3 linked regions of the Methylibium petroleiphilum PM1 genome follow. The main gene of each other region encodes a partner of the protein of the gene in region 3 in a complex. Links are inferred from orthologs where the notes say so. Each region holds a gene or a part of one and is shown on either strand. Other genes may lie near its edges.

Region 1 (7,694 bases), 710 kb from region 3 along the record:
CGGCATCGAGGCGATGAGCTCGGTCGGTGATCGTCCCCGCGAGATGCTCGTGGAGGCCTACGACGACGGCAACGAGAACCTCGTCATCGAGATCCGCGACAGCGGCATCGGCTTCACGCCGGACATCGCTGACCGGATCTTCGATGCCTTCTACACGACGAAGCCCTCCGGGATGGGCATGGGACTGAGCATCAGCCGGTCGATCGTGGAATCCCAGGGCGGAAGGCTCTGGGCACGCGTGAACGATGATTTCGGGGCGACCTTCATCTTCAGCATGCCCATCGTCCGGGCTTCATGATGGATGGCCTGTCGTCCCCGGTCGTCTACGTCGTCGATGACGACCTCTCGGTGAGAGAGGCCCTGAGCAGCTTGATCCGGTCGGTCGGTCTGCAGGTCGAGACCTTTTCCTCTGCCACCGAGTTCCTTCGACACCGGCGGTCGGCCGCGACAGCCTGTGTCGTCCTGGACGTGAGAATGCCAGGCCTCAGTGGCATCGACGTCCATCACGAGCTGAAGAAGCGCCTGGACTCCATTCCCGTCATCTTCATCACGGGACATGGCGACATACCGATGGCGGTCCGGGCCATCAAGTCGGGGGCGGTGGAGTTTCTTTCAAAGCCGTTTCGCGATCAGGATCTCCTGGACGCCATCGGACAGGCCCTCGAAAGAGATGCCGGCGAGAGGTTGGAGGCCGATCGACTGCGGGCGCTTCGAGAGGCCTATGAGACCCTCACACCACGCGAGAAGGAAGTTCTTGCACTGCTGATCGGCGGCGGACTCAACAAGCAGATCGCTGCCAGGCTGGGTGTCGCGGAGGTCACCATCAAGGTCCATCGACACAACATCATGAAGAAGATGCGCGTCCGCTCGATGGTTTCCCTGGCCCGGATCTTCGAGGAACTCGCCATCTAGGGCAGGGCTGAACAGCGCGATCGATGCGCCGGAACTCTGCGCGAACGCTGGATTGCGCGCCGTACCAGGGGTACAGGGGAAAGGGTGACGAGCCCGACCCCGGCACTGGAGGCTAACGGTTAGGGCTGCTTCGTTCCCGACCTGACCCGGTTGGCCGCGCCCCCATGCGGGGAGGCCCGTCACCGAGGATTGTAGGCGACCGGTCGCGCGTCGCGGACCCGACGAGGGAAAGACCGTCAGCGCAGCTGCAGGTCGTCGTCGCCGAAGCGCACGCCGATCGGTTCGATCAGCAACTGCTTGGGGCCGGCCTCCACCGTGCCCGCGACCCAGGCGGCAACGCCCTGTTGGTGCGCGACCTCGACGGTGCGCTGCGCATCGGCGGCCTTCACGAACAGCGCGAAGCCGGCGCCCATGTTCAGGGTGCTGTAGGCCTCGCGCGCGTCGTGGCCGGCATGCTCGGCGATGAAGCGCAGCACCGGCGGCACCGGCGGTACGCTGTGGATGCGGTAGGTGTGGGTGGCCGGGTGGCGCAGCAGCTTGCGCCAGCCGTGGCCGGTGATGTTGGCGCTGTAGTGCGGCACGATCTGCGCGTTCCACAACGCCTCGGTCACCGGCGAGTACAGCGTGGTCGGCGCGAGCAGGGCCTCGCCGTAGCTCAGGCCCGGCGCCACTTCGGTGAGGTAGCCCTGCGGCAGCCGCTCGACCAGCTTGCGCGCCAGGCTCAGGCCGTTGGCATGGATGCCGCTCGACGCGAGCAGCACGATCGCATCGCCCGGAGCCAGCGCATCGCCGACCGACAGCCGCGACTTCGGATTGATCAGCCCGGTGCAGGAGGCCGCGAGATCGATGCGGCCGGCCTCCACGATGCCGGCCAGCGCCGGCGTCTCGCCGCCGCCCCAGGCCACGCCGCAGGTGTCGCAGGCCTGCTTCCAGCCGGCCACCAGCGCCTGCGCGCGCTGCGCGTCGCCGAACCATTCGCTGCCGCCGGCGGCCCAGTAGGCCTGCACCACCAGCGGCGTCGCGCCGACGGTGATCAGGTCATTGATCGCCATCGCGATGGTGTCCTGCGCGATGCCGGCGTAATAGCTCTGGCCGGTCAGCGCCTTCATCTCGTCGGCGACGAGAGCCTTCGAGCCCAGGCACTCGACGATGCTGGCCAGGTAGAACGGCCCGACGTCGACCACGTAGGCCGACTCGCCACGCGACGCCGCCACTTCGCCGAAACCGTGCGCGGCGAGGTTCTTCGCGGTGTCCTTGGCGGCACGCTGCGCGGCCACTTTCAGCGGGTCGATCAGGTCGTAGTTGACGCCGGCCTGTTCGTAGCTCAGCGGGGTGGGGGTGGGCGTGGTCATGGTCGGCAGGGCAGGGGCCCGATGAGCGGATGGCGCGGCGCGGGCAGGCCGCGGATTCGCACCGATTATCCGGCACCCCTGTGGCCGGGGGCTTCCACCCCGGCCGGTAAACTGCCGGGCATGAGCACCTTGGTCCTGGCCCGCAAGTACCGTCCACGCCACTTCGGCGAGATGGTCGGCCAGGAGCATGTGGTGCAGGCGCTGGCCAACGCGCTCACCTCGCAGCGGCTGCACCATGCCTACCTGTTCACCGGCACGCGCGGCGTCGGCAAGACCACGGTGTCGCGCATCCTCGCGAAGAGCCTCAACTGCACCGGGCCCGACGGTCAGGGAGGCATCACCGCGCAGCCCTGCGGTGTGTGTCCGGCCTGCCGCGACATCGACGCCGGCCGCTTCGTCGACTACACCGAGCTCGACGCGGCCTCGAACCGCGGCGTCGACGAGATCTCGCAACTGCTGGAACAGTCGGCCTACAAGCCGGTCGTCGGGCGATTCAAGGTCTTCATGATCGACGAGGTGCACATGCTCTCCAGTACCGCGTTCAACGCGATGCTGAAGACGCTGGAGGAGCCACCCGAGTACCTGAAGTTCGTGCTGGCGACGACCGACCCACAGAAGGTACCGGTCACGGTGCTGTCGCGCTGCCTGCAGTTCAACCTGCGGCCAATGGCGCCCGAGACGGTGCTCGCGCACCTGGAGCAGGTGCTGGCGGCCGAAGGCATCTCGGCCGAGCCGGGGGCGCTGCGGCTGCTGGCGCGCGGCGCGCACGGCTCGATGCGCGATGCGCTGTCGCTCACCGACCAGGCCATCGCCTTCGGTGCCGGCACGCTCCAGGAAGCCGGCGTGCGCCAGATGATAGGCGCCGTGGGCCGCAGCCATGTCTATGCGCTGATCGATGCGCTGGCCGCCGGTGACGGCGCCGGCGTGGTGGCCACGGCCGACGCACTGCGCGCCGAGGGCCTGTCGGCCGAGGGTGCGCTGGAGGAGATGGCGGTGGTGCTGCAGCAGCTCGCGTTGCTGCAGGTGCTGCCCGATGCGCTGGACGCCGCCGATCCCGACACCGCGGCACTCGTGCAGCGCGCCGGCCTGCTGCCGGCCGACGAGACGCAGCTGCTCTACAGCATCGCGCTGCACGGCCGCGCCGAGCTGGCGCTGGCGCCTGACGAATACAGCGGCCTGGTGATGGTGCTGCTGCGCATGCTGGCGTTCAGGCCACCGGGTGCTGCACGCACCGAGACGGTGGTGCGGCCGGGCCAGGCTACGCCCGCAGCGGCGCCGCGTGCCGCAACCGCCCTCGTGCGTGGCTCGGCACCTGCCGTGCCGCTGGCCCGCTCGCCGGCAACCGCGAGCCTTGCCGTGGCGCCACCGTCCAAGGCGGACCCCGTGCCGACCCGACCGCCTGCGCCGCTGATTGCGAAGAGCCCGTCCAGCGTCCCGCCATGGGAGGACGACATCCCGCTGGCGGAAGAAATGTCCCAGCCCCCGGCGACGGTGGCACCGCGCCCCGCACCACCGACCGTCGCGCGCGACGACGCGGCTGGTGGTCCTGCGCCGACCGAGATGACCCGCGGTCCGCTGGGCGACCGCTGGGCCGCGCTGGTGCGCCAGCTGACCGATGCGAACGCGATCGCGGCGTTGGTCCGCGAGCTGGCGCTGCAGGCCGAGTGCGTGGCCATCGATACCGGCGAAACGCGGCTGCGGCTGCGCGTCGAGCGAGAGAGCCTGCGCAATCCGAACCATGCCGAACGCCTGCAGGCGGCACTGGCCGCCGCGCTGGGTCACGCGGTGGTGCTGGACGTCGAGGCCGGTGTGGTGAACGACACGCCGGCACGGCGCGATGCAGCGGCGCGCGAGCAGCGCCAGCGCGAGGCCGAGGCGCTGATCCACAACGACCCCTTGGTGCTGCAGCTCACGGCGCAGTTCAAGACGGCCCGCATCGTGCCGGGGTCGATCAAACCCGTCTGACCCATTCGAACCACCGGAGAACGACATGCTCAAAGGACAACTGGCCGGCCTGATGAAGCAGGCGCAGGCCATGCAGGACAACCTGAAGAAGGCACAGGACGAACTGGCGCTGATCGAGGTCGAGGGCCAGTCGGGTGCCGGGCTCGTGAAGGTGCTGATGACCTGCAAGCACGACGTCAAGCGCATCACCATCGACCCCAGCCTGCTGGCCGACGACAAGGACATGCTCGAGGACCTGGTGGCAGCGGCCTTCAACGACGCGGTGCGCCGCGCGGCGGCGACCAGCGAGGAAAAGATGGGCAAGCTGACGGCAGGAATGCCGCTGCCGCCGGGCATGAAGTTGCCGTTTTGATGGCTCCCCCCCGTTGCGGCTGCGCCGCTCCCCCTCGAGGGGGCGACGCTGGCGGGCCGGCAGAGCCGGACCCGCGGCGTCCGCTCGGTGGGACGGTGGCGTGCTGCCATTCCTTTGCCGCGGACTGTTCCTGATGATCGAGTCGCTGAGGCATGGCTGCGTCGTCCACGCTTGAGTCGCTGACCGAGGCCTTGCGCCGCTTGCCGGGTGTGGGCGTGAAGTCGGCGCAGCGCATGGCCTACCACCTGCTGCAGCACGATCGCGAGGGCGCGCTGCGGCTCGCGCGTGCGCTGGAGCAGGCCGTGGCGACGGTGAGGCACTGCGAGCGCTGCAACACCTTCACCGAGGCCCCGGTGTGCAGCACCTGCCTCGATCCGGCGCGTGAACGCCGGCAGTTGTGCGTGGTCGAGACGCCGGCCGATCAGGCAGCGGTCGAGCGCAGCGGCAGCTACCACGGGCTGTACTTCGTGTTGATGGGGCGGCTGAGCCCGCTCGATGGCATCGGGGTGCACGACATCGGGCTGGAGAAACTGCTGGCGCGTGCCACCGATGGCGAGGTGCAGGAACTGATCGTCGCCACCAACTTCACCGCCGAAGGCGAGGCCACCGCGCACGTGATCGCCCAGGCCCTGAAGGGCCGAGGCCCGAGCGTCACGCGGCTGGCGCGCGGCGTGCCGGTCGGCAGCGAACTCGAGTACGTGGACCTGGGCACCATCGCCCATGCATTGAGCGATCGACGCTAGGGCCAGTGCCGGCGTCGACCCGAACCGGAGACGATGCGATGACGACGATCCTGCTCCTGAGCGTGCTCGCCGCTGCGCTGATGCCCATCGTCTGCGCCGGCATCGCCAAGGGAGGGCGCCTCGGCACGCCGCGCGGCGAAGGCGGTTTCGACAACCATGCGCCGCGCGAGTGGCTGGCGCGGCAGAGCGGCTACCGGGCGCGCGCGAACGCGGCGCAGGCCAACTGCTTCGAGGCCCTGCCGTTCTTCGTGGGCGCGGTGGCGATCGCGCTGACGCTCGGGGCGCCGGCCGACCGCATCGGCATGCTGGCACTGTTGTGGGTGGGGCTGCGCGCCGCCTTCGTGGCGTGCTACCTGGCGGACCGCGCGATGCTGCGTTCGGCGGTCTGGACGCTGGCGCTCGTGGTCAACATCGCGATCCTGTTCACGCCGCGCAACTGAGGCCCGCGGGCCCGGCCTGGCCTCAGCGGCTGTTGGCGGCCACGCGGCTCTTGCCCTGCGCGGTCGGGCGCGCGGCCACCGACTTGCCGGCCGACTTGCGCTGGGCCGTGGCTGACGTGGTGGCGCGGTTGCCGCGGGCCTTGGCCGTCGTGCTGGGGCTGCTCTTGCGGGCGGTCGCGGCCCTGCCCGGCAGGTAGAGCACCACCGCCTGGCCGGTCTTGAAGTGGGCGCCGGCCGCCACCTTGTTCCAGTCGGCCACGCTGGCGGCGCTGAGCCGGTAGCGTGCGGCGATCGAGGCCACGCTGTCATTCTTGCGCGCCTTCACGGTGGTGCGGCGCAGCGCCGGGGCGTCAGGGGCGAGCAGCATCGTCGCGTTGTCGGCCACGCGCTCGGACACGTCGTCGAGGTGCCGGTGCGGGTGCCGGGGCACCATCAGCGTCGAGCCGGCGCGCACCAGCATGCGCGGCGGGATGCGATTGGCCTCGCGCAGTTCGGCTTCGCTCATGCCGACCCGCTTGGCGGCATCGGCCGGCTTCATCGTCGTCGGCACGACCCAGGCGGTCCAGCTGGCCAGCGGGCCCTGGTAACCGGGCAGCGCGCGCACGAACTCGTTGGCGTTGTCGTAGGGCAGCAGCACCTGCGGCGTGCCGGCGGCCAGGATCACCGGCTTGTTGAGCGAGGGGTTCAGCGCGTGGAATTCGTCGAGCGGCAGGCCGGCCAGACGGGCCACCAGGGCTGCGTCGATGTCGCGCTGGATCGGCACGCTCAGGAAGTAGGGGTGGTTCTCGATCGCGGGCAGCGTCAATCCGAAGGCCTCTGGCCGCGCGATGAGGTTCTTCACGGCCTGCAGCTTGGGCACGTAGTAGCGCGTCTCGTCCGGCATCTTCAGGCTGAGGTAGTCGGTCGGCAGGCCGAGTTTCTGGTTGCGGGCGATCGCGCGGCCCACGCTGCCTTCGCCCCAGTTGTAGGCGGCCAGCGCGAGATGCCAGTCGCCGAACATGCCGTGCAGCTTCTGCAGGTAGTCGAGCGCGGCGCGCGTGGAGGCCAGCACGTCGCGCCGGTCGTCGCGGAAGGCGTTCTGCGCCAGATCGAAGTGCTTGCCGGTCGACGGGATGAACTGCCACATGCCCGAGGCCTTGGCGGTCGACATGGCCTGCGGGTTGAAGGCACTCTCGATGAACGGCAGCAGGGCCAGTTCGGTGGGCATGCCGCGCCGTTCGATCTCCTCGACCACATGGAACAGGTAGCGACTCGACCGCTCGGTCATGCGCTGCACGTAATCGGGCCGCGTGGCGTACCACTGCTCGCGGTCGCGGACCAGCGGCGTGTCGAGGTCGGGCATCGCGAAGCCGCGCCGCACGCGTATCCACAGATCGCGTTGCGCCGCGATGGCGTCGAGGTCGACCGGTTCTTCCGGGCGCACGGGATCGGTCGGTGGGCCGGCCGCGACGGCGGCATCGTTCGGCGCGGCGGCGCTGGCGGCGGCCACGCCGGGCGCTGCGGCCTCGGGGGGCGGCGTGGCGCCGGGCGCGGCGGCGCCGGCGTTGACGACGGGAGCCGTGACCGGTTCGGGCGACGGAGCGGTGGCGCAGGCTGCCAGCACGAGCGTCAGGGCCAGCACGGACAGCGTGGCGCGACGCTTCGGCGTGAGCAGCAGGGCGGTCATCGGAATTCGTTCTTCCACTGTCGCAATGCCGCGAGCACGCTCACCGCATCGTCGCCGGCGGCGCCATGCGCGCGGGCACTGGTTCGGACCTGCGTGCTCGTGACGCGCAGAAAGGGGTTGACCTGTCGTTCACGCGCCACCGTGCTGGGCAGCGTGGGCAGGTCGCGTTGTCGCAGCGACTCGCACTGCGCAACGTAGTCGATCAGATCGGCGTTGCCGGGTTCCACGGCGCACGCGAATTTCAGGTTGCCGAGTGTGTACTCG
Region 2 (7,725 bases), 2.0 Mb from region 3 along the record:
TTAGGCCGCAGCACGATGAACTCTGTCGATCCCCAGCCGATCTCATCTTCCACGAGGAAATCGACGAACGCCGTCTTGCCGTTTTCGAGGCAGGGCGTGATGCGCGCCAGCAGCGTGTCGCCGTTCCGAAACTTGGTGCCGGACCCGAAGGCACGCACCGCGATCGACTCGGCGCAATGGCCCGTGGTCGGCACACCGGCCATCTCGAGGTACTTCGCCTCTGAATCCTTCGGAAGGCTGCGCGAGGGATTGATCTCGAAGGTTTCTGCCAACGTTGCAGCGCGCCACCCCCTGGGCACTGGCCCCAAAGCAGACTCCTCGACCCCCTCTGGAAACAGGGCCGCCGTGGCTTCGTCCATGCCGGCCGGGGCGAGGCCTTGGCTCTTGGCGCGAACGGGATCGAAGTCGACGAACCACGACTTGAACAGCGCCTGCGCGATCGCTTCGAGGGTGGCGTTGGTGTCGCGCAGGAGGGCGATGCGGTCGTCGAGAGCACGCAGAGCGGCCGCAATCGCTACCTGCTCGCCGACTGGCGGCAGCCTCAGCTTGATTTGTTTGAGTGATGTCAGTGGCTGGCCAATACCCGGCGTGCCGACCTGCGATGAGTTCTTGAGAAGTTCGAAGCGCCCAATCGCAGACTTGAAAAAGTAGTAGACGAAGTCCGGGTGTGCACGGGCCACATCGCATGTCAGCTTCATCAGGCTTGAGGACAGAACGTACCTCTCGCCGTCTTCCGGGACGATGCCAACTTCGCCAATAGCGCCACGATGAGGGAAGACCAAGTCATTCGGCGACAGGTTCGCCGAATTGAGTTCTACAGCCTTCTCTGGCGTGATGAATACAAACTCACCCGAGAACGATCGGCCGCCAGTCAAGTTGGTGCCGCGGACAACACGAACCCCGGCATCCACGTAGCAATCGCTCTTCATCCGCGAGCCGAATGGGCCGATTGCAATGCTTCCCGCTCCGGGGGCCTTGATCTCTTCGATCGAGATCAAGGGCCATTCAGAACTCATACCCGAGCCCACCCAGCTTCTGCCGAATCACCGCATCCAGCTCCGCCCCCTTCGCCATCTGCTCCCCGAGCTTCTCGGTCAGCGCCTGCATCTTGGCCTCGAAGCTCTCGCCATCATCGTCCACCGCTTCCGCGCCCACATAGCGCCCCGGCGTCAGCACATGCCCGTGCTCGGCGATCTCGGCGAGCTTCACGCTGCGGCAGTAGCCGGGGATGTCGGCGTAGCTCGAAGCACCCTCACCCCGACCCCCTCCCGCCAGCGGGAGAGGGGGTGATGCGCGCCACGCGGCCACGGTCCCGGCGATCCGCTCGATCACCTCGTCCTTCAGCTCGCACTGCACGCGGCTGATCATCGTGGCCAGCTTGCGCGCGTCGATGAACAGCACCTCGCCTCGGCGCTGCCGCTTGTCCTTCACCAGGAACCACAGGCACGCCGGGATCTGCGTGTTGAAGAACAGCTGGCCCGGCAGCGCGATCATCACCTCCACCACGTCGGCCTCCACCGTCGCGGCGCGGATCTGGCCTTCGTTGTTCTGGCTGCTGCTCATGCTGCCGTTGGCCAGCACGATGCCGGCGCGGCCGCCGGGCTTCAGGTGGTGCAGCATGTGCTGCAGCCAGGCGTAGTTGGCATTGCCTTGCGGCGGGTCGCCGTAGTGCCAACGAGCGTCACCCGTCAGGCTCGCGTGCCACCAGTCGCTGATGTTGAACGGCGGGTTGGCCAGGATGAAGTCGGCGCGCAGGTCGGGAAACTGGTTCTTGGTGAAGGTGTCGGCCGGCTCGCGGCCGAGGTTGAAGTCGATGCCGCGGATCGCGAGGTTCATTGCCGCGAGCCGCCAAGTGGTGGGGTTGGCCTCCTGGCCGAAGATGGCCACGTCGCCCAGCTTGCCGCCGTGGCTGAGGATGAACTCTTCGCTCTGCACGAACATGCCGCCGCTGCCGCAGCACGGGTCGTACACCTTGCCGTGGTGCGGCGCCAGCACGGCGACCAGTGTCTTGACGATGCTGCGCGGCGTGTAGAACTGACCGCCGCGCTTGCCTTCGGCGCTGGCGAACATGCCGAGGAAGTATTCGTACACCTGGCCCAGCACGTCGCGCGCAGTGGCGGCGCTCTCGCCGAAGCCGATGGTGGAGACCAGGTCCACCAGTTCGCCCAGCTTGCCGTCGGGCAGCTGCGCGCGCGCGAAGCGCTTGTCGAGGATGCCCTTGAGCTTGGGGTTCTCGGCTTCGATGAGGCTCAGGGCATCGTCGATGCGCTTGCCGATGTCGGGCTGCTTGGCCGCAGAACGGATGGCTTCCCAGCGGGCCGCTTCCGGTACCCAGAAGACGTTGGCCTCGCGGTAGTAGTCGCGGTCTTCCAGTTCGGCGGCGATGTCGGCCGGCGTGGCGCCGTCGAGGTGGTATTCGTCGGCCGGGTCGGCGAAGCGCGCCGTCAGTTCGGTGCGGCGGGCCTGGAAGGTGTCGGAGATGTACTTCAGGAAGATCAGGCCCAGCACCAGGTGCTTGTACTCGGCCGCGTCCATGTTGGCGCGCAGCTTGTCGGCGGTGGCCCAGAGGGTCCTCTTCAGGTCGTCCGGCATGGGAAGTAGGGCGTCGCGTGGGAAGGTGCGGCCGATTGTCGCGGCCCGCGGCTGAGCCGTTGTCCCTAGGGCGCGAGCGCCGGCCACTCCAGCAGCTCCGCCAGCCGGCGCACCACCCAGTGCGCCTCGTCGGGCGTGACGACCGCATCCGCCGTCTGCAGGCCACGAAGCAGCTGCCCCAGCACGTCGAGCTCGGTGACGCCCAGATAGGCGCGCGTGGCCACCGCGTGCTCGGTCAGCATCTGCGCCAGGTCTTCACACAGCTCGTAGCGCGCCGCGATGACCTCGCGGCTCTCGCTGGGGCGCGTGGCGCCGCGGGGGATGAACAGAGCGATGAACGAAGAGGGGACTTCGTTCTGGTTGATTTCGTACATCTCGTTCAATCCGGCTCCCGGATCAAACGTCGATGTTCGCCGCCCTCAACGCATTCGTCTCGATGAAGTCGCGCCGCGGTTCCACCTCGTCGCCCATCAGCATGGTGAACACGCGGTCGGCCTCGATGGCGTCGTCGATCTGTACGCGCAGCAGGCGGCGCACCGTGGGGTCCATGGTGGTTTCCCAGAGCTGCTCGGGGTTCATCTCGCCCAGGCCCTTGTAGCGCTGGCGGCCCACGCTGTTCTCGGCCTGCTGCATCAGCCAGGCCATGGCCTCGCGGAAGTCGGCCACCTTGGCGTCCTTCTGCTTCTCGCCCTCGCCCTTCTTCACCACGGCCTCGGTGGACACCAGGCCCTTGAAGGCGAGGCCGGCGGTGCTGAGGGCCTCGTAGTCGGCGCCGTGCACGAAGTCGGCGGTGATCACGCTGCTCTTGGTGTTGCCGTGGTGGCGGCGGCTGATGCGGAGCAGGTGCTTGTCGAGCCGGGCGTCGAATTCGGCGCTCACGTCGGCATCGTGCAGCGCGGCCTTCAGCGCGGCGGCGGAGGTTTCGGCATCGGCCAGGGTGTCGAGGTTGAGTACCAGGCCGTCGGCGATGGCGCGCAGCGCCTCCACGTCCATCCAGTTGGCCAGGCGGGCGGTCACGTTGTTGGCCAGCACGTACTGGCGCGCCAGCGATTCCAGCGCGTCGCCCAGCAGCACGGTGCCGCCCACGCCGGTTTCCAGCCGCGCGTCGCGCAGCGCCACGCGCAACAGGTAGGCGTCGAGCTCGTGGCCGTCCTTCAGGTACTGCTCTTCCTTGCCGAGCTTCACCTTGTAGAGCGGCGGCTGGGCGATGTAGATGTGGCCGCGCTCCACCAGCTCGGGCATCTGGCGGTAGAAGAAGGTGAGCAGCAGCGTGCGGATGTGGGCGCCGTCCACGTCGGCATCGGTCATGATGATGATGCGGTGGTAGCGCAGCTTGTCGGGGTTGTATTCGTCCTTGCCGATGCTGGTGCCCAGCGCGGTGATGAGCGTGAGGATCTCGTTGCTGGTGAGCAGCTTTTCGAAGCGGGCGCGCTCCACGTTCAGGATCTTGCCGCGCAGCGGCAGGATCGCCTGGAACTTGCGGTCGCGGCCCTGCTTGGCGGAGCCGCCGGCGGAGTCGCCCTCCACGATGTAGATCTCGCAGAGCGCGGGGTCCTTCTCCTGGCAGTCGGCCAGCTTGCCGGGCAGGCCCATGCCGTCGAGTACGCCCTTGCGGCGCGTCATCTCGCGGGCCTTGCGGGCGGCCTCGCGGGCGCGCGCGGCCTCCACGATCTTGCCGCAGATGATCTTGGCGTCGATCGGGTTCTCGAGCAGGTAGTCGGTGAGCAGCTTGCCCACGATCTCTTCCACCGGGCCGCGCACTTCGCTGGACACCAGCTTGTCCTTGGTCTGGCTGCTGAACTTGGGCTCGGGCACCTTCACGCTCACCACGCAGGCCAGCCCTTCGCGCATGTCGTCGCCGGCGATCTCGACCTTGGCCTTCTTGGCGAGTTCGTTGTCCTCGATGTACTTGTTGATCACGCGCGTCATGGCCGCGCGCAGGCCGGTGAGGTGGGTACCGCCGTCGCGCTGCGGGATGTTGTTGGTGAAGCACAGCACCTGTTCGCTGTAGCCGTCGTTCCACTGCATCGCCACTTCGACACCGATGTTGGTGTTGAACTCGCTCATCTTGTCGCCCAGCGCGTGGAAGATGTTGCCGTGCAGCACCTTCTTGCCGGTGTTGATGAACTCCACGAACCCCTTCACGCCGCCGGCGTAGGCGAAGTTGTCTTCCTTGGCGTTGCGCTCGTCGACCAGGCGGATCTTCACGCCGTTGTTCAGGAAGCTCAGTTCGCGCAGGCGCTTGGCGAGCACGTCGTAGTGGAAGTCGATGTTGGTGAAGATCTCTTCGTCGGGCAGGAAGTGCACTTCGGTGCCGCGCTTCTCGGTGTCGCCCACGATGGCCATCGGCGAGACCTCGAAGCCGTTGCGCATCTCCAGCACACGGTCCTGCGGGAATCCGCGCCGGAACTCCATGAGGTGCACCTTGCCTTCGCGGCGTACGGTGAGGCGCAACCACTTCGAGAGCGCGTTGACGCAACTCACACCCACGCCGTGCAGCCCGCCCGAGACCTTGTAGCTGTTCTGGTTGAACTTGCCGCCAGCGTGCAGCTCGGTCAGCGCGATCTCCGCGGCACTGCGCTTGGGCTCGTGCTTGTCGTCCATCTTCACGCCGGTGGGGATGCCGCGGCCGTTGTCGGTGACGCTGATGGAGTTGTCGGAGTGGATGGTCACCACGATGTCGTCGCAGTGGCCGGCCAGGGCTTCGTCGATGGAGTTGTCGACCACCTCGAACACGAGGTGGTGCAGGCCGGTGCCGTCGGACGTGTCGCCGATGTACATGCCGGGCCGCTTGCGAACCGCCTCCAGGCCTTCCAGGATCTGGATGGAGCCCTCTCCATAGGCCACCGACGCGTCCGAACCCACGGAGATGGCATGGCCTTCCGCCGACGGCACGGGTTGCTGCGTGACGCCGCTCTGGGCGTCGTGTTGCGGGGTCTTGGGGTCGCTCATGGGGGCTCTTTTCCATCACGGGGCCGGTGGACCGGCCCCTTCAAAAACGCTGCAGCGGGCTCGCGGCCCGCTGTGCTGGTGTCGGCTGGGTTGCGGGCTAGATCCGCATCGGCATCACCACGTACTTGAAGCCGCCTTGCTCGGGCACGGTGACGAGAGCCGAGCTGTTGGAATCCTGCAGCGACAAGGTGACCATCTCTTGGCCCATGTTGGCCAGCACGTCCATCAGGTAGGTGACGTTGAAGCCGATCTCGATGGCGTCGCCGCCGTAGTCGATCTCGAGCTCTTCCTTGGCCTCTTCCTGCTCGGCGTTGCTGGAGGCGATGCGCAGCGTGCCGGGGTCGAAGTTCAGGCGCACGCCCTTGAACTTCTCGCTGGTCAGGATGGCGGCGCGCTGCAGGCTGGCCAGCAGCGGCGCACGGCCCAGCGTCACGTGGTTCTTGTGGTTCTTGGGGATCACGCGGTTGTAGTCGGGGAACTTGCCCTCGACCAGCTTGGTCACGAACTCCATGCCCGAGAACGCGAACTTGGCCTGGTTGCCGGCGAAGCGCATCTCGATGGCGGTGTCTTCGTCCTTCAGCAGGCGCTGCAGCTCCAGCACGGTCTTGCGCGGCAGGATGACTTCCTGCTTGGGCATCTCCACATCGAGCGTGGCCTGGGCCAGCGCCAGGCGGTGGCCGTCGGTGGCCACCAGCGTGAGACTCTTGCCCTCGGCGACGAACAGGATGCCGTTGAGGTAGTAGCGGATGTCGTGCACCGCCATCGCGAAGTGCACCTGGGCGATCAGCGCCTTCAGGCTCTTCTGCGGCACGCTGAAGGCCGGGCCGAAATCAGCTGCCTCCTGCACCAGCGGGAAGTCTTCCGCCGGCAGCGTCTGCAGCGTGAAGCGACTCTTGCCGCCGGTGAGCGTGAGCTTGTTCTGCGCGCTGCTGAGCGTCACGTTCTGGTCGGCCGGCAGGGTGCGCAAGATGTCGATCAGCTTGCGCGCTCCGACCGTGGTGCTGAAGTTGCCGGCGTCGCCGTCGAACTCGGCCTGGGTGCGGACCTGGATCTCGAGATCGCTGGTGGTGAATTCGATCGCGTTGCCGGTCTTGCGCATCAGCACGTTGGCCAGCACCGGCAAGGTATGACGCCGTTCGACGATGCCGGCGACGGCTTGCAGTGCACCCAGAAATTTTTCCTGCGGGCTCTTCAAGACAATCATTTAAACCTCTTCAGGTAGTCGTTTTAGTAGGGGCCGGCACTTCGTGTGGACAAGGCCATTTTCGCTTGTTCCGGCAATCACTTAGCTGGGCTTCAACCCTGTGGGTCGTGGCTCGGTTTGCGCGGGAGCCGACCACAACAACTCTGGTGGCCTGGCTCGGGCTGTGGATGACTCTCTGCTTGTTCCGGAGTTGTCCCCAGCTTTGTCACTTGACGGCCTCGGCATGCGCATGCTTCAGCCCTTGAGGGTCTGTTCCAGCACGTGGAGCTGCTGGTTCAGTTCGGTGTTCTTGCCGCGCTCGCCGCCGATCTTGCGCACCGCATGCAGCACGGTGGTGTGGTCACGACCACCGAACAGCTCGCCGATCTCGGGCAGGCTCTTCTGCGTCAGTTCCTTGGCGAGGTACATGGCGATCTGGCGTGGCCGGGCGATGCTGGCGGGACGCTTCTTGGAGTACATGTCGGCGACCTTGATCTTGTAGAAGTCGGCCACCGTCTTCTGGATGTTCTCCACGCCGACCTGGCGGTTCTGGATCGACAGCAGGTCCTTCAGTGCCTCGCGGGCCAGCGCGATGTTGATGTCCTTCTGGCTGAAGCGTGCATAGGCCAGCACCTTGCGCAGCGCGCCCTCGAGCTCGCGCACGTTGGCGCGCACGTTCTTGGCGACGAAGAAGGCCACGTCCTCGGGCATCGGCGTGCCTTCGACGTCGGACTTCTTCATCAGGATCGCGACGCGCATTTCCAGCTCGGGCGGCTCGATCGCCACTGTGAGTCCGGCATCGAAGCGCGAGGTGAGGCGCTCGTCGATGTCGGCCAGCCCCTTGGGGTAGGTGTCGCTGGTCATGATGATGTGCGCGCGCTTGGCCAGCAGCGCCTCGAAGGCGTTGAAGAACTCCTCCTGGGTGCGCTCCTTGCCGGCGAAGAACTGCACGTCGTCGATCAGCAGCAGGTCGAGCGAGTGGTACTTGGCCTTGAGCT
Region 3 (7,791 bases):
TTGGACGCCAGCACCAGCGGGAAACGCCGGTCCTGGTCGAGCGCCAGTGCTACGAGGCACATGCGACGAAATGCTCGACGTGGCGAGCGCCGACCAGCCAGGGCGCAAGCCCCCGAGCGGCCCGCTCGACATCGGCCGCCAGCGCAGCCGGATCAGCGTCGGGCGGCAGGCCGTAGGTCTCCATCCAGGTGTGCAGACCCTCCTGCGCTTCAGGCCGGCGCAGCAGACGCACATCGAGCGCCGGATGGGCCGCCTGAAGGGTGATCTGCATTGCCGTCGCAGCCGCCATCAACTCGTCGGCGTGCACGTCGCGAACGCGGTAATAGATGAACAGCGCGTGCCGCCCCATCGGTGAGACAGCCTGCATCGCCGCTTCAGGCCGCGTTCTCGCGCGGCACCGCGTAGGGCAGCGCCAGCGGCTGCAACCTGGCGCCGCCGCTGCTGCCGAGGTGCAGGCTGCCGTCGTCGAGCGCCGAGAGCTTCAGCTCGACCAGCGCATCCCACCCGCCGCCGGGTGCCGGCGCCGCCAGCGCGATCAGCCCACTGGGTTGGGCGTCATCACCGCTCCAGAACACTTCCTGGCCGGGCAGGGCGGCGGCGTCGCCGTGCACGAGCGCGGCGCGGCGCTTGATCGTGCCGCGGTACTGGCTGCGCGCGACGATCTCCTGCCCGGGGTAGCAGCCCTTCTGGAAGTTCACGCCGCCCACCAGCTCGTAGTTCAGCATCTGCGGCACGAAGGCCTCGACGGTGTTCGCCACGATGGGCGCGACGCCGCTGTGCACCTCGAGCCAGTCCCAGCGCTCCAGTGCGAGGGCCGGCAGGGCATTCAGCACCGCGTCGGTTTGCGCCGCGGGGCCGGCCCACAGCCAGCGCGCCTGGCCAGCGCCGTCGGGCAGCCGGACCAGCAGCGCGTCGTCCAGCGCATGCCGCGACCAGACCGCGCCGTTCACCGCCGCTGGCAGCACCTGCGCCAGCCAGGCCGCGGCGCTGCGGCCGGCCAACCCCACCAGCACGGCGTCGTCGCCCCCTTCGCTCAGTTGCGCCTTGGCACGCAGCACGAACATGCGCAGGCGCTTGAGGGTCGCGGGCAGCACATCGCTGCGGCAGGCCAGCCAGATCTCGTCGTGGCTGCGCTTGAAGGCCACGAAGCTCGCAAGCATGCGGCCCTTCGGCGAGCAGTAGGCGGCGAGCCGGGCCTCGCCCAGGCCCAGTCCAGTCATGTCGTTGGTGAGCTGGCCGTGCAGGAAGCTCGCGGCGTCGGCACCGGCCGCGCGGATCACTCCGCTGTGCAGCAGGCGCACGGCGCCGTCGGCCACGGAGGTGCTGGAGGGGAGAGGGGTCGACATGGCCTGATTATCATCAGCGTCGACATGAAAGTTCTCTCCCGACGATGAAGCGCGCACTGAAGCGAGGGCTGTTCCTGCTGTTGGTGCTGGCGTTCGCTGGCGGCGGTCTGGCGGCCTGGTGGCTGACGCAGCCCCTGGCGCTGGCCTCGCCCAGCGTCGAGCTGTCGGTGGAGCCGGGCACGTCGCCACGCGAGATCGCCCAGGGGTGGGTCGACGCAGGGGTCCGCGCGCCGCCGCTGCTGCTCTACGAGTGGTTCCGCTGGTCCGGCCAAGCGCGCAAGATCCGCGCGGGCAGCTACGAGATCGGCCCGGGCACCACGCCGCTCGCGCTGCTGAACAAGATGGTGCGCGGCGACGAGGCCCAGGCCACCGTGCGGCTGATCGAAGGCTGGACCTTCCGGCAGTTCCGCGCCGAGCTCGCGAAGGCCGAGGCGCTGAAGCCGGACACAGCCTCGATGAACGATGCCGAAGTGATGGCGGCGCTGGGCTCACCGGGCCGATCGCCGGAGGGCTGGTTCTTCCCCGACACCTACGCCTACAGCAAGGGGGCGAGCGACCTCGCCGTGCTGCAGCGTGCCCACCGCGCGATGCAGCGCCGCCTCGAGGCGGCCTGGCTCGAGCGGATGCCCGACACGCCGCTGAAGAGCCCCGAAGAGGCCCTGACGCTGGCGTCGATCATCGAGAAGGAGACGGGCCAGACGGCAGACCGCGGCAAGGTCGCCAGCGTGTTCGTGAACCGGCTGCGCATCGGCATGCCGCTGCAGACCGACCCCACGGTGATCTACGGGCTCGGCGAGGCCTTCGACGGCAACCTGCGGCGGCGCGACCTGCAGGCCGACACGCCCTACAACACCTACCTGCGCACGGGCCTGACCCCAACACCGATCTCGATGCCGGGCAAGGCCTCGTTGATCGCGGCGGTGCGGCCGGAGACGAGCCGGGCGCTGTACTTCGTCGCCCGGGGCGACGGCAGCAGCCAGTTCAGCGAAAACCTCGCCGACCATAATCGGGCCGTGAACCGATACCAGCGCGGCGGCGGCCGCGGCGCCGCGCCATGAGCGCCGCCCCCCTCGCGCCGCCGTCCGGGCGCTTCATCAGCTTCGAGGGCATCGACGGCGCTGGCAAGTCGAGCCACCTCGATGCCGTGGCCGAGCGCTGGCAGCGCCGCGGCCTGGAGGTCGTGCGCACCCGCGAGCCGGGCGGCACACCCCTCGCCGAGACCCTGAGGGATCTGGTGCTGCACCAGGGCATGGATGCGCTGACCGAGGCGCTGCTGATCTTCGCGGCGCGGCGCAACCATCTGCAGCAGTGCATCGCGCCTGCACTCGAGCGCGGCGCCGTGGTGCTGTGCGACCGCTTCACCGATGCGACCTTCGCCTACCAGGGGGCTGGCCGCGGCTTCGACCTTGCGGTGCTGACCACGCTGGAGAGCTGGGTACAGCGCGGCCCCGGCGGGCTGCGCCAACCCGACCTGACGCTGTGGTTCGACCTGGATCCGGCTGTCGCGGCGCAGCGCTTGGTGGCGGCTCGCACGCCGGACCGCTTCGAGCGGCAGGACGAGGCCTTCTTCCATCGCGTACGCGACGGCTATCGGGCACGTTTCGAGGCCCAGCCGGAGCGCTTCGTGCGCATCGACGCCTCGCAATCGCGCGACCAGGTGGCGGTGCAGATCGCAGCCATGCTGGCGGAGCGGGGCTGGTGAGCGCCAGTTCCGACGACGGGCTGCTGCCCTGGCTCGAGGCCCCGCTCGCGCAGGCGCTGCACGGCACGCGCGGTCATGCCTTGCTGCTGCACGGCATGCAAGGGGTAGGGCAGTTCGAGCTGGCACTCACGGTGGCGGCGGCCTGGCTGTGCGAAGGCGATGACCCGGCGGCGCGCCCCGGTGGCCGCGCCTGTCGGGGGTGTGCGGCCTGCCGGCTGATCGCGGCTCGCACCCATCCCGACCTGATGGTCCTGGTCCCCGAGGCACTCCAGGAGGCGCTGGGATGGTCGGGGAGCGACGAGGCCGCCGACGGCGAGGGCGGCAAGAGCAAGGCCAAGCCCAGCCGCGAGATCAAGGTCGAGGCGGTCCGCGCGGCCGTGGCCTTTGCCCAGCAGACTTCGTCGCGTGGCGGCGCCAAGGTGACGGTGATCTACCCGGCCGAACGCATGAACCCCGCGAGCGCCAACACCTTGCTGAAGACGCTGGAAGAGCCGCCGGGAAGGGCGCGTTTCGTGCTGGCCAGCGCCGCGCCGCAGCGTCTGCTGCCGACGGTGCGCAGCCGCTGCCAATCCCTGCGCGTGCCGTTGCCAGCGCCCGATGTCGCGGCCGGCTGGCTGGCCGCACGGCAGGTCGCGCAACCCGAGGTGTTGCTGGCGGCGGCTGGCGGCCAGCCGCTGGAAGCGCACGAGCGGCTCGCGTTGGGGGTGGATGCACCGGCCTGGCTGCGCTTGCCGCGCGAGGTGCTGGCAGGCCAGGCCGCCACCTTGGCGACCTGGCCGCTGCCGATTGCGATCGATGCCTTGCAGAAGCTCTGCCACGATGCACTGGCGATCGCGGTCGGGGCATTGCCCCGCTACTTCCCGGCCGACGGCCTGCCGGCCGGCGGCGACGTGGCGCGACTGACCGATTGCTCCGCAGACCTGCGCCGTGCGGCTCGACACGCCGAGCATCCATGGAACGCAGGCCTCGGCGTGGAAGCCCTGGTCTTGCGGGTGCGCGCGGCGTTGCGGCCCGGCAAAGAAGGCGATGCGCAACACTCGCGCCGCCCGTCATTGGCTACACTGAAGTGATGAACGAATCGAACGCCCGGGGCCCCGCCAGCGCTGCTGCCAACAGCGCACGCCCGAGCGTGATCCAGCTCGTGTTCCGCGAGAAGGGCGCGCTGTACGCCGCCTACATCCCGCTGTTCGCCGAAGGCGGCCTGTTCGTGCCCACCACGCGCGAATACCGGCTCGGCGAGGACATCTACCTGCTGCTCTCGCTGCCCGACGACCCGCAGCGCTATCCGGTGGCCGGAAAGATCGGCTGGGTCACGCCGGCCAACGCATCGGGGGGCCGCACGCAAGGCGTCGGTGTCCGCTTTCCGACCGACGAGAAGACCCGCCTGCTGAAGGTCAAGATCGAGGAAATCCTCGGCACCTCGATCTCCTCGGCCAAGCCGACGCAGACCATCTAGCCGGCGGCCGGATCGGCCGAGTCGAAGAGGGCGGCCCGCCCGCGCCACGCCGATCATTCCGCTGAATTCCTTCTGACGAATCTGCCCGCGATGTTCGTCGACTCCCATTGCCACCTGAGCTTCCCCGAACTGCAGGCCGATTTGCCGTCCATCCGCGCTGCGATGGCGCGTGAGCGGGTCGATCGCGCCCTGTGCATCTGCACCACGCTCGAAGAGTTCGACACCGTCCATGCGCTTGCCATGGGGCACGACAACTTCTGGTGCAGCGCCGGCGTGCACCCCGACAACGAGGGCGTGCGGGAGCCCAGTGTCGCGGATCTGCTGGCGCTAGCGGCACAGCCGCGCGTTGTCGCGATCGGCGAGACCGGGCTCGACTACTACCGCCTCGGAGAGCGCAGCGTGGCCGACATGGCCTGGCAGCGCGAGCGCTTTCGCGTCCACATCCGGGCCGCGCGAGAGAGCCGCCTGCCGCTGATCATCCACACCCGCAGCGCCAGCGACGACACGCTGGCGATTTTGCGCGAGGAGGGCGCCGGCCCCGAGGGCGGCGTGACCGGTGTCTTCCACTGCTTCACCGAGACCCGCGCGGTCGCGCGCCTGGCGCTGGAACTCGGGTTCATGATCTCGTTCTCCGGCATCCTGACCTTCAAGAACGCTGCCGAACTGCGCCAAGTGGCGAGCGAAGTGCCGCTCGACCGCTGCCTGATCGAGACCGACAGCCCCTACCTCGCACCCGCACCCCACCGCGGCAAGACCAACAACCCCTCCTACGTACCGCTGGTCGCCGCGCAACTGGCGCAGATCAAGGGCTGTTCCATCGAGGCCGTAGCCGAGGCGACGAGCCGCAACTTCGAGCGCCTGTTCGGCCCGGCCGTGCAGTTGCGGGAGCCTGAAAACTCCTGATCAATGACATGAAAAAGCTTCTGTATCTGCTTGTCGCTCTGTCATTTTCTTCGGCCAACGCCGGCTCTTACGACGACTTTTTCCGAGCCGTCGTCAGCGACGACAGTGCGGCGATCCGCAAGCTCGTCGCGCTCGGCTTCGACCCCAATTCGCCCGATCCCAAGGGCCAACCCGCCATCTCCCGCGCACTGTTTGCAGAATCCGCCGGTGCCGCGCTGACACTCGCGCGCCTGCCCGGCACCGACCCCAACGCCCGCAACACCGCGGGCGAGACGCCGCTGATGGTGGCCGCTCTCAAGGGGCAACCCGAGGTGGCATCGGCGCTCATCGAGCGCGGCGCGGTCGTCGATCCGCCGGGCTGGACGCCGCTGCACTACGCCGCGGCAGGCAACTCGCAGCCCGTGCTGGAGCTACTGCTGAAGCAGGGTGCCGTCGTCGATGCCCGGGCGCCGAACGGACGCACACCCTTGATGATGGCCGTGCTGCACGCCAGCGAGGACCTGATCGACGCCTTGCTGGCTGCCGGCGCGAATCCTCAGGCGCGCGAACGCAACGAACTCACGGCGGCCGACCTGGCGCAGAGGGCCGGACGCGAACGGCTCGCGTTGCGGCTCGCGGCCTTGCCGGCGCGCTGAGGACCACGGCGAGGTCTCGACCCGACAGCGTGTCATCCAAATTCCGACACGCCATTTGGCGCCGGGACGACTACGGCAGGCCACTCGGCCTGCCTACATTGGGATCATCGCCACGCCACCTTCGAAAGGGACAGCATGCTTCCGATCCAGATCACGTCGAACCCGTTCGCTTTGTTGATGGAGCCGGAAGCGGTGGTCCAGGCGATGGAGCACTCCGATCGCCTGAACCGCCTGCAGCGTCGCATCTGCCGCCCACTGGACAAGCAGACGCTGACGCCTGGCGAGGCCGACGCAGCATCCTTCGATCGCGCCGTCGAGGCCGAGCCCGAGGCAGACCCTGAGCCGTTCATCGCCACATCCTCGCGCGCTGCCGGGTTGATCTGAGCGTTCGCGAGCGCTCTCGAACGCCGCATCAGCGGTGTCGAGGGGGCCCAGAGAGGGGCTGGATCAACCCTTGGGATGGCCTGAATAACCGCGCCAATGTATAACCCCGCCAGGGGTTTCGTGATACCACTTATCCACATACTCAGCGTGTAGCTGAGCCGCAAATCCCACTTTGCGCGCCAGATGTCGAGGCCCCAAGCCCAGCCGACGCCGATGTGCGCGGCCCTGTAGAGCGGATCACCGTTGAGAAGACGCCATATGTCGCCCTCGACGGACCCAAAGAGCCAGCAGCGGACCCGGTGCCAGCGACCCTTGACCACCTCCATGGCCAGCCGATCCCAGGGGTCGTAGGGCGTGAAGGGGCCATCGGCCATCCGCTCCCAGGCGTCCTGAACTTGGAACGCGGGCTCAGCCATGACGCCCCCTCAGGGTTTGCCGTGGCAGTGCTTCCACTTCAGCGCGTGGCCGTTCAGATCGACCGCACCGCAGGGGCAGGGGTCCGAACGGCTCGCCGGGGCCTTGAAGGCCGGTTTCTGGGCCGGTGAGGGCGCTTCGACCGAGGCAGGGGGCCTGGGCGCCCTGCGCACACCCGGGCCATCCGGCATTCGGGCATCGAGGTAGTCCCGCAGCGCGATCGCCAGGAGCGCATTCATGCTGACCCCGACGAACTCCGCATAGGCTTTGGCATCGGCCTCGACCGATTCGGGCAGACGAGCAGTGAACGCCACGAGGGCCCCCTTTCGTTTGATGTGGTATCACTTTAGCACCACCGTTCTGTCTATGAAGAAGGGGGGTGCCGATCGCCGGCTTTGTTTACTCATTGTTCTAAAGTGTCCTAGGAATAAATTTAGGCCGGTCGGCCTTCGGCCGCCCCGCCTCCCTGCGGTCGCCGGGGCGCCGCTGTCCGTCCGTCCCGGGGCGGTCGCCTCGTACCTCGTCTCCCACCCCCGTCCGTCCGGCCAGCTGCTACCCGGCCTGCCTTCGGATTGCTTGCCAGGGTCACCCTCCCGCAGCGCTACAACACCAGCCACTAGCCGAGGGCACGTCAGCACGCGGGGGTTGCACCCCCACACCGGGCTTTGCCCGCCCCCGGGAGCTTTCGCGCTCCCCCCTGCGGGGCCCCCCTTCGAACACGGCATCCGATGAAGGAGGTCAGCCACGGCCGTCTCCCAGGAGGGGCGCATTGGCAGCGCCAGAGTCGGAGAGCGCCAGGACGTGGGCAAGCTGGGCGCGAAGCTCGCCGTTCTCCCGCCGGAGCGCGTTGACGTAGCCCACGGCCGCCGTAGCATCGTTGACGGCCGCGCAATGCACCGCCGAGCGACCCCAGCGGGTCAGCCAGTACAGCGCCAGGCAGGCGGAGCGCGG

The links.
Region 1: the proteins of holB (region 3) and dnaX are in contact, whole or in part, in a cryo-EM structure (PDB 8GIZ), measured with the Escherichia coli proteins. The link is inferred for Methylibium petroleiphilum PM1 from one-to-one orthologs.
Region 2: the proteins of holB (region 3) and dnaN are in contact, whole or in part, in a cryo-EM structure (PDB 8GIZ), measured with the Escherichia coli proteins. The link is inferred for Methylibium petroleiphilum PM1 from one-to-one orthologs.

What each region holds. Positions count from the first base shown.
Region 1 is NC_008825.1:2,698,687-2,706,380, reverse strand. What follows is about bases 1,904-4,806. They hold dnaX (DNA polymerase III subunit gamma/tau), read left to right. Parts: upstream 1,904-2,384; coding sequence 2,385-4,229; downstream 4,230-4,806. Other genes in these bases: recR (recombination mediator RecR), read left to right, coding at 4,734-4,806; MPE_RS12775 (YbaB/EbfC family nucleoid-associated protein), read left to right, coding at 4,255-4,581; MPE_RS12785 (AIR synthase-related protein), read right to left, coding at 1,904-2,264. Also shown: MPE_RS12795 (sensor histidine kinase), read left to right, coding at 1-298; MPE_RS12790 (response regulator transcription factor), read left to right, coding at 295-912; more of MPE_RS12785, read right to left, coding at 1,149-1,903; more of recR, read left to right, coding at 4,807-5,324; MPE_RS12765 (MAPEG family protein), read left to right, coding at 5,363-5,764; MPE_RS12760 (transglycosylase SLT domain-containing protein), read right to left, coding at 5,787-7,430; gloB (hydroxyacylglutathione hydrolase), read right to left, coding at 7,427-7,694. UniProt on the Escherichia coli protein: Part of the beta sliding clamp loading complex, which hydrolyzes ATP to load the beta clamp onto primed DNA to form the DNA replication pre-initiation complex.
Region 2 is NC_008825.1:847-8,571, reverse strand. The notes cover bases 4,696-7,629. They hold dnaN (DNA polymerase III subunit beta), read right to left. Parts: upstream 6,749-7,629; coding sequence 5,642-6,748; downstream 4,696-5,641. Other genes in these bases: dnaA (chromosomal replication initiator protein DnaA), read right to left, coding at 6,983-7,629; gyrB (DNA topoisomerase (ATP-hydrolyzing) subunit B), read right to left, coding at 4,696-5,544. Also shown: MPE_RS00030 (restriction endonuclease subunit S), read right to left, coding at 1-929; MPE_RS00025 (class I SAM-dependent DNA methyltransferase), read right to left, coding at 1,006-2,592; MPE_RS00020 (hypothetical protein), read right to left, coding at 2,658-2,966; more of gyrB, read right to left, coding at 2,989-4,695; more of dnaA, read right to left, coding at 7,630-7,725. UniProt on the Escherichia coli protein: Confers DNA tethering and processivity to DNA polymerases and other proteins. Acts as a clamp, forming a ring around DNA (a reaction catalyzed by the clamp-loading complex) which diffuses in an ATP-independent manner freely and bidirectionally along dsDNA.
Region 3 is NC_008825.1:1,984,180-1,991,970, reverse strand. Bases 2,082-5,081 are described here. They hold holB (DNA polymerase III subunit delta'), read left to right. Parts: upstream 2,082-3,044; coding sequence 3,045-4,118; downstream 4,119-5,081. Other genes in these bases: MPE_RS09350 (TatD family hydrolase), read left to right, coding at 4,595-5,081; MPE_RS09355 (PilZ domain-containing protein), read left to right, coding at 4,118-4,504; tmk (dTMP kinase), read left to right, coding at 2,401-3,048; mltG (endolytic transglycosylase MltG), read left to right, coding at 2,082-2,404. Outside these bases: MPE_RS09385 (NRDE family protein), read right to left, coding at 1-62; MPE_RS09380 (DUF4936 family protein), read right to left, coding at 50-367; CAF17-like 4Fe-4S cluster assembly/insertion protein YgfZ, read right to left, coding at 375-1,346; more of mltG, read left to right, coding at 1,391-2,081; more of MPE_RS09350, read left to right, coding at 5,082-5,407; MPE_RS09345 (ankyrin repeat domain-containing protein), read left to right, coding at 5,416-6,042; MPE_RS09340 (hypothetical protein), read left to right, coding at 6,178-6,426; MPE_RS09335 (SEC-C domain-containing protein), read right to left, coding at 6,852-7,154; MPE_RS09330 (hypothetical protein), read right to left, coding at 7,579-7,791. UniProt on the Escherichia coli protein: Part of the beta sliding clamp loading complex, which hydrolyzes ATP to load the beta clamp onto primed DNA to form the DNA replication pre-initiation complex.